Regions from separate parts of the Limnohabitans sp. Rim8 genome, predicted to be linked through region 2. Evidence: predicted binding sites of a transcription regulator. Region 2 holds the regulator's gene; the other holds the start of a gene.
The links. Region 2 encodes HrcA, which represses chaperone genes, less so after heat shock. Its sites were predicted from a motif close to TTAGCACTCNNNNNNNNNGAGTGCTAA; they were not measured.
Positions count from the first base shown of each region.

Region 1 (4,421 bases), on a different contig from region 2:
AGCACCATGAACAAAAACGCATGCGCACATCTTATAGGCACAAGCGAAATCCACCGTGCAGATGCAAAAAAGCCCTGCAAGGCTTTCACCTTGCGGGGCTTTGTTTTTGGCCGGGTGAGGGCGCAAACCCTCAGTCCGGACAGCGGGGCAATTACATGCCCAAGCTTACATGCCCATGCCGCCCATACCACCCATGCCGCCCATGTCAGGCATGCCGCCGCCGCCAGCGCCGGACTCGTCCTTCGGGGCTTCGGAGATCATGCACTCTGTGGTCAACATCAAAGAGGCCACAGACGCTGCGTTTTGCAATGCAGTGCGTGTCACTTTGGTGGGGTCCAAGATGCCCATTTCGATCATGTCGCCGTAGGTGTCGTTGGCCGCGTTGAAGCCAAAGTTGCCTTTGCCAGCCATGACTGCGTTAACGACCACCGATGGCTCGCCGCCAGCGTTGTAAACGATTTCGCGCAAAGGCGCTTCGATGGCTTTGAGCACCAGCTTGATGCCGGCGTCTTGGTCAGCGTTGTCTCCTTTGATGGTGCCAGCAGCCTGACGTGCACGCAGCAATGCCACGCCGCCGCCAGCCACGATGCCTTCTTCCACAGCAGCGCGGGTGGCGTGCAGGGCGTCTTCAACGCGGGCTTTCTTTTCTTTCATCTCGACTTCGGTGGCAGCGCCAACCTTGATCACGGCCACACCGCCAGCCAACTTGGCCACGCGCTCTTGCAGCTTCTCGCGGTCGTAATCAGATGTGGCTTCTTCGATTTGCACGCGCACTTGCTTGACGCGGGCTTCGATGTCGATCGCAGCGCCAGCGCCGTCGATGATGATGGTGTTTTCCTTGCCCACTTCGATGCGCTTGGCTTGACCCAGATCTGCCAAAGTCACTTTTTCGAGCGTCAGGCCGACTTCTTCAGCGATCACTTTGCCGCCGGTCAGGATGGCGATGTCTTCCAACATGGCTTTGCGACGGTCACCAAAGCCTGGAGCCTTGACGGCGACAACCTTCAAGATGCCACGGATGGTGTTGACCACCAAAGTAGCCAAGGCTTCGCCTTCGACTTCTTCGGCAATGATCAACAAAGGACGGCCAGCTTTGGCAACGGCTTCCAGTGTGGGCAGCAGATCGCGGATGTTGCTGATCTTTTTGTCGAACAACAACACAAAGGGGTTGTCCAGCAAAGCGGCTTGCTTTTCGGGGTTGTTGATGAAGTAAGGCGACAGGTAGCCGCGGTCAAACTGCATGCCTTCGACGATGTCGAGTTCGTTGTCCAAAGACTTGCCGTCTTCGACAGTGATCACGCCTTCTTTGCCCACTTTGTCCATGGCTTTGGCAATGATGTCGCCGATGCTGTGGTCGCTGTTGGCAGAGATCGAACCGACTTGGGCGATTTCTTTGGTGGTGGTGGTGGCCTTGGTGGCCTTCTTCAGCTCTTCGATCAGGGCAGTCACTGCCTTGTCGATGCCGCGCTTCAGATCCATCGGGTTCATGCCGGCGGCCACGTACTTCATGCCTTCGCGCACGATGGCTTGGGCCAGCACGGTGGCGGTTGTTGTGCCGTCACCTGCGTTGTCAGAAGTCTTGGAAGCGACTTCCTTGACCATCTGCGCGCCCATGTTTTGCAGTTTGTCTTTGAGTTCGATTTCCTTGGCCACGGACACACCGTCCTTGGTCACGGTGGGGGCGCCGAAAGAACGCTCCAGAACCACGTTGCGACCCTTAGGGCCCAAAGTCACTTTGACCGCGTTGGCCAAAATGTTCACGCCTTCAACCATGCGTGCGCGGGCTTCGCCGCCGAAAATTACGTCTTTTGCTGCCATTTTGATAGCTCCTGAATTAAATTGATTTGATCAGTTGAGGACAGAGCGAACGGGCGCATCGCGCATCGTTCGCTCTGTCCCGCAAGTTATTCGACTACTGCGAACAGGTCTTCTTCTTTCATGACCAACAGCTCGTCGCCACCGACCTTGACGGTCTGGCCGCTGTACTTGCCGAACAACACGCGGTCGCCGACTTTGACGCTCAGGGCTTTGGTCTCGCCTTTGTCATTGGTTTTGCCGGGGCCAACGGCCAAGACTTCGCCTTGATCTGGCTTTTCTGCAGCCGAATCGGGAATCACGATGCCCGAGGCTGTTTTGGTTTCGCTTTCGATACGCTTGACGATCACGCGATCGCCCAAAGGACGCAGTTTCATGGAATCTCCTGAATTGAAACAAGGGTTGAAAAACAAAAGCACCTGTTTGGGTGCTGCTGAAATCTGAAGGGCGTGTGATTGTTAGCACTCATCCCTATCGAGTGCTAATGATAAGGGCTTTTTGGGGCGTTTCAAGACCCCGGTCGCAAACAAGTCGAGGGTTTCTAGTGGCAACGGATGGTTTCGGGCTGCTGTTGCTGCAGGCAGAGCAAGTAGCCGTCCACCAAATCGGTGCTGATGTCACCCGCAAAAAGGTGCAGGTTCTGGCTTTCGGTGAACAGGCTGTTGACGGGTAAATGTTCGCTGTTATACAGAATGATGTGCGTGTTTTGCATCCGGGCGTTGTGCAGATGCGCGGGGGAGGTGTGCAGCCAGGCCATGCGCGCGTCCACAAACAAAACCGCGAGTTCTGGGCCTATCTCCATCAAATCCAGTGGGTGGGTCATGACGGTAACGCAGGACCATGTGCTGAGATGGCTGAGGGCCGGTGTCATGTGTGCGCCGTCGTGCAGCACATAAATTTGTGCAACGGGGTGCGCAGGCACCAAGCCGATGGTGCTGACGCCCTGCTTTTGGCAATAGTCGTTCAGGGAGGTGGACAGAATGCGGCGGTGACCACCTTGGGTGACGAAGGCTTTAAAGACCCCGTTTTGGACCATGCGCTGTACGGTGCCCACCGACAGGCCGAGAACTTTGGCGGCTTGGCTCGTGCTGAAGTAATTTTGTGGATTTTGTGGTGTTTTCATGTGCTTGTTCCCAAGGTTGTGAGCTTCGTTGAAATTGGGTTTTTTGGCCTTTTTGAATCGTAGGCCAAGCCACGTTGGCAAGGTGCCTTGTTGAACCGGTAGTCGGGCAGAAGAAAACCGGTAAAGCGTTTGAGGCTGAGCGTTCAGGGCTTTGCGTGGGTTCAAGGCAAAATCTCCCCCATGTTGAGTTGGTTTCGTTTTTTTTCTCGTTGGCCTCTTTGGGCCTTGCATGCCCTTGGGGGTGTGGGCGGTTGGCTGGCCTGGATTTTTTCGGGAACTTACCGTCGCCGTTTTTTGGACAACGCCAAACAGGCAGGTCTTGACTGGCGAGCCGTATGGGGGGCTGTGGGGCAAGCGGGCCGCATGACAGCCGAGTTGCCGCGTTTGTGGCTCGGGCGCACGCCGCCTTTGGAGTGGGCCGATGACCGTGCTGCAGCTGAGGCTTATGCACAAGGGCAGGGGGTGTTGTTTTTGACGCCTCACATGGGTTGCTTTGAAATCACGGCGCAGGCTTTGGCGCTGAGATTTGGCGCCCAACACGGCCAATTGACGGTGCTGTACCGCCCTGCACGCTACGCGGCCTTGAATGAGGTGATGGCTTTGGCCCGCAATCGGCCGGGTTTGCAGGCCGTGCCCACCACCTTGGCTGGTGTGCGGCAGATGATCAAGGCTTTGCGGGCTGGCGAAGCGGTGGGCTTGTTGCCTGACCAGGTGCCACCTGAGGGCATGGGACAGTGGGCCCCTTACTTTGGCAAACAGGCCTACACCATGACCTTGGCTGCGAGGCTGGCTTTGCAAACCGGTGCCCATGTGGTGCTGATTTGGGGTGAGCGGTTGCCTTGGGGTCGTGGGTATCGGTTGCACACACGCACCTTGGGCCACGATTTGTCGTCCGATCTGAACACGGCGGTGGTGCAAATCAACCAAGCGATGGAGGGCATGGTGCTGGCCTGCCCACAACAGCATTTGTGGGGCTATGCCCGTTACAAGGCCCCGCGCCAGGATTCGTGATGCGTTGGGTCCCTCTTTTCATGCGCTTTTTGGCGATTTGGCCTTTGCCGCTTTTGCGGACTTTGGGGTGGTTGTTGGGCCATGTCTTGTTTGCCTTCGCCCATTCAAGACGGCACATTGTTCAGGTCAATTTGGGCTTGTGTTTCCCGCAACTCAGCGCAGCGCAGCGTGGGCACCTGGCCAGGCGTCATTTTGTGGTTTTGATGCAGTCATTGATAGATCGCTCATGGCTTTGGCATGGATCTGAGGAGGTGTTGCGCAGGCGCTTGTCGGTCAAGGGTGATGTCAGTCCTTTGCAGGGGGCCGAGCCCGTGGTGATGCTGGCCCCGCATTTTGTGGGCATGGACGCAGGCGGGACCGTATTGACCATGTTGCAGGGCGTGTCCATGGCCAGCATCTACACGCGGCAGCGCAACCCGATTCTGGACGAGTGGGTGCGGCAAGGGCGCAACCGGTCGGGGCGCATCAAGTT
Region 1 is NZ_CALPTI020000012.1:46,748-51,168, forward strand. It holds gene Q1M54_RS09855 (hypothetical protein) at 1-22, opposite strand, end outside; gene groL (chaperonin GroEL) at 166-1,818, opposite strand; gene groES (co-chaperone GroES) at 1,905-2,192, opposite strand; gene Q1M54_RS09870 (helix-turn-helix domain-containing protein) at 2,357-2,938, opposite strand; gene Q1M54_RS09875 (lysophospholipid acyltransferase family protein) at 3,119-3,949, shown strand; gene Q1M54_RS09880 (lipid A biosynthesis acyltransferase) at 3,949-4,421, shown strand, end outside.
Region 1: the regulator HrcA is predicted to act here: its motif matches at 2,274-2,300, upstream of groES (co-chaperone GroES).

Region 2 (4,421 bases):
AGCAAAGAAGCGTTGGTATCAAAGCCCGCCGTCTCAAGCCAAGTTTGAATCGCGGGCGTGGGGTCGAATTCGGCGCAAACCTCACATCGGCTGGCGCCTTCTCGCACCACGCCCGATTCGGCTCGGGCGCCCAATGCCAGTTGCAGCGCATCAATCAAGATGGATTTGCCGGCGCCCGTTTCCCCCGTCAGGACGCTGAAGCCTGGCGTCAAGTCAAGCTCTAAAGTCTGCACGATCACAAAGTCGCGCAAAGTGATGTGCGTCAGTGCCACGGCTTAAGCGCCCTCATTCCAGTGCATTTTTTTGCGCAAGGTGTCAAAGTAGTTCCAACCCGCAGGGTGCAAAAACCGCACCCTGTGCTCGGAGCGCTTGACGACAATCCGATCACCCAAAATCAGGTCGGCCAGCGACTGCATGTCGAAGTTGGCGCTGACATAACGCCCTGCCACGATCTCGATGCTGATCTCGGACGACTCGGGCAACACAATGGGCCGGTTAGACAGCGTGTGCGGTGCTATCGGGGCCATGACCCAGCCGCCGATTGCAGGGTGCATCAAAGGGCCACCCACCGACAAAGAATAGGCGGTGGAACCTGTGGGCGTGGCGATGATCAGTCCGTCGGCGCGTTGGTTTGAAACAAAACGGCCATCGACCTCGACCCGCAACTCCACCATGCCCGAGGTGCCGCCCCGGTTGACCACCACGTCGTTCATGGCCAAAGCGTTGAAAACGCTACGCTGGTCGCGCATGACGTGGGCCTGAAGCAGGCTGCGGTCTTCGGTTTGGTAGTGGCCCTGCAGCATGGGCAGCAACACATCCTGGTAGCTTTGCAAGGGGATGTCGGTGATGAAACCCAGTCGCCCTTGGTTGATGCCTATCAGCGGCAAATTGAACTGGGCCATCTGGCGGCCAATGCCCAGCATGGTGCCATCGCCCCCAATGACCAAGCCCAGATCACACTGTTTTCCAATCTCCGTCATCTCCAGCGCAGGGTACTGGTTCATACCTGTGTGCGAGGCCGTTTCTTGGTCCAGCACCACGTCGCAGCCTTGCCGCGTTAAGAACTGGGCCACGTCGTCCAGGGCGCGGCGCGAACTCTCCAGCGCCCCACCGTGAGCGGTGGTGTGGTATTTACCAAAAAGTGCAACGTGACGAAACTTGGATCTCATTCTCAAATTACATCATTAAAATGACCGCATGCTAGATGATCGTGCCAAGTTATTGCTCAAAGCCCTGGTTGAACGCTATATTGCGGATGGTCAGCCTGTGGGCTCTCGCACGCTCTCCAAGGCCTCGGGCCTTGACTGGTCGCCTGCCACTATCCGCAATGTCATGTCTGACCTTGAAGAGTTGGGGCTGATCGCCAGCCCCCACACTTCGGCCGGGCGCATCCCGACCAGCCGGGGCTACCGCCTGTTTGTGGACACCATGCTCACGGTGCAGCGCGATGGCCTCGAAACCCCCGCCCTGATTCCCGATCAGCCGCAAAAGGTGATCGCCAGCGCGGCCAACTTGCTGTCCAGCCTCTCACATTTTGTGGGCGTGGTCATGACGCCGCGCAGGCCGTCTGTTTTTCGGCATATCGAATTTTTACGTCTGTCTGAGCGGCGCTTATTGGTCATCATTGTCTCGCCCGAAGGCGATGTGCAAAACCGCATCTTGTTCACCGAGACCGATTACTCGCAAAGTCAGCTGATCGAAACGTCTAATTTTTTGAACACCCACTACGCTGGTATGGCCATCGAACAGGTGCGCAGCCGTGTGCAGCAAGAGTTGGTCAGCCTGCAAAGTGAAATCGCCACGCTCATGCAAGCGGCTGTTCAGGTCAGCACAGAAGCTTTGGCCGAAGACCAAAATGAGGTGGTCATTGCCGGTGAACGCAACCTTTTGTCGGTGAGTGACTTTTCCAGTGACATGGGCCATTTGCGCCGGGCGTTTGATCTGTTTGAACAGAAAACCCAGCTCATGCGCTTGCTGGACGTGTCCAGCCAAGCCGAAGGCGTTCGCATCTACATTGGCGGAGAAAGCCAGATCGTGCCCATGCAAGAGCTGTCGGTTGTTAGCGCGCCTTATGAGGTGGATGGCCAGGTTGTCGGCACTTTGGGCGTGATTGGCCCAACCCGTATGCCCTATGACCGTATGATCCAAATCGTCAACATCACCTCGCGCTTGGTGAGCAACGCTCTGAGCCAGTCCAAATAAGCGTTTGAGGCCCACTACAATCAAGTCTTCGGTTGGGGCGTTAGCTCAGTTGGTTAGAGCAGAGGACTCATAAACAACTTAAGAACTTAAGTTGTCTATAAATCCTCAATGAAATCAACGGGTTACAGCGCCACAGTTGTCAAAATTTGCTTCCACACCGCTTCCACACTTTGCTGAAAATTTAAGCAGTAAAGTTGGAGTGGCCCAGAGCCTAGAATCAGTATGTTTTAAGGGGCGTTAGCTCAGTTGGTTAGAGCAGAGGACTCATGAAAATTGTGCACCGAGGTAGGAAACTCTTCGTGTGAATGACGTCAAATTCGGTGAAAGCTAAGTGCAGTGATGCATACGCCAATGCCGAGCGAAGCTAGGTGCGAAAGCACCCTGAACGTGTAGAGACTAGACGGCGTCCACCTAAAGCGCAAGCCATGGTGAAGGCATAGTCCAGGGAGTAGTGAAAGCTACACAAACCAGAATCCTTTGGTCGACAGTTCAAGTCTGTCACGCCCTACCATTTATTACTCATGAACGGTTCTCTCAACCGTTCATGTATCCCGTTGCGGGCCTGTAATGGCGCCATTCCTGAAAAAGTCTCTTGGCCGTAGATGGCCGAGAAATCGGGAGTGGCCCATTTTTTGGCCCGAAATCTCTCTCTTTCTCTGTTTTCTCTTGGTCGTGCCCAAGAGGAAAGCCTAGGATTTATGCGGGTTCGGGCAAGGAAGTTTGATGTGAATCTTGCCCCTCATGATTGACCAGACAACAAAAAATCATCGTTGACTTGAGGTTACGGCAGAGCCCAACCAGGCTGATTGCGGAATACAACATGGACCGCCTCTAATGGCGGCTTAATCAAACACCGGTCGTATAGAGCGCGCTCACCTTCCAAGCCTAATCTTCAGCCACCTCAGGTATTCATTTCTTTCGCCACCAGCTTGACGATCCGAGCGCGAGATACTGCCCTGCGGGCCACCAAGGCCCCCTCGCCGGTCTGTTGTAACCATTCAAAAAAACGTTGACTGGCGTGTCGCGTCTGCGAGTCGTCTCGACAGTTGGCCAAGAAGGCGAATTGCATCTTCTGCACGTCATCCGCTACGAACACCCCAAAGGGGCCGCTCACCACCGTAGCGTCTGGAAATCCCAGAAGCGACGTAGCCTGGGTTTCCGTAGCGCCCCGGTGACAGGCGATCAAATGCAATGGCCCATGCGCAGAAGTCAGCAACTCGATACGCTGATGATCCTCTAGGAAGGGCCTTCCCACTAACTCGCGCGCGGCGGCCACGCCGAACGCGGCCGGAATTGCGTGAACCACAACTGCAACGTCTTTGCCATCCAGCTTGACCACCACGCCTCCGTCCACGGCCTTGGCACCTTTGAGCCCACTCAAGGCCGTTTTGAGCGTCGACTCCATAGCCATTTTTCGTTGACGGAAGTCAAGTCGAGTCCAATCCAGGGCTGCGCCAACATCAAAGCGCGCCGATGCGCCAGCCAACACACCCCGTTGTGCCAGCGAGATCAGGGCATCCGAGAGCGCCTCGAATACACGCTTTTTCGCATCAGCCACGGTTTTAACCTCGCCGCCGCGAAAGGCCGTCTGCCGCGAAAGATAGTCCTGAAAGCGCCGGTTGCGTTTGCCTGCCGCTCCCTTGGCATCGGCCACGTTCGGCAGCGCTACTAGGCGCACCTTGGCCTGCGCCGAGCGAAGGCCCTCCATGTACTCCGCATGGCAAATGCCGATATCCTGCTTGCCTGCGGCCCAACCCGCATTGCCGTTTGACAGAACAATGAGTACATCGCAATCGCGAACAGCCTGTAGACAGGTATCCCAACTGTCTTGTGTGCCTCCGGCCGGCGGTGCGTCTTCGTTGATCCAGACCTCGAACAGCCTTCTCCCCAGCACGTGGGCGGATTCGATTTCGGCCTTCAGTTCCTTTCGTAGGTCAGTCAGTTTGGACTTTGTACCTGTGGGGAACGCGTCGAGACATCGGCTGGACAGCATTACTTTTATGAGTGATTTAGCCAAGAAGCACTCCTGATTGATTGTCTACTGATTGACAGTACGCAATTCGGGATGCCGACGTCAGCTAGCAAGCATTCCGTGCTCGTCACTACCAAACCTGCATGCGGAAGAGACGTCCCTTATCGCCCTCGTCGTGCAGGTTCAGCACAATCTCGTCGGGAGAAAATACGGGTACCTCTGCCTCTACGCGAGGCGGCATATCGGA
Region 2 is NZ_CALPTI020000022.1:21,906-26,326, reverse strand. It holds gene recN (DNA repair protein RecN) at 1-272, opposite strand, end outside; gene Q1M54_RS13315 (NAD kinase) at 276-1,169, opposite strand; gene hrcA (heat-inducible transcriptional repressor HrcA) at 1,198-2,202, shown strand; gene Q1M54_RS13305 (DUF4062 domain-containing protein) at 3,104-4,219, opposite strand; gene Q1M54_RS13300 (DUF2326 domain-containing protein) at 4,305-4,421, opposite strand, start outside.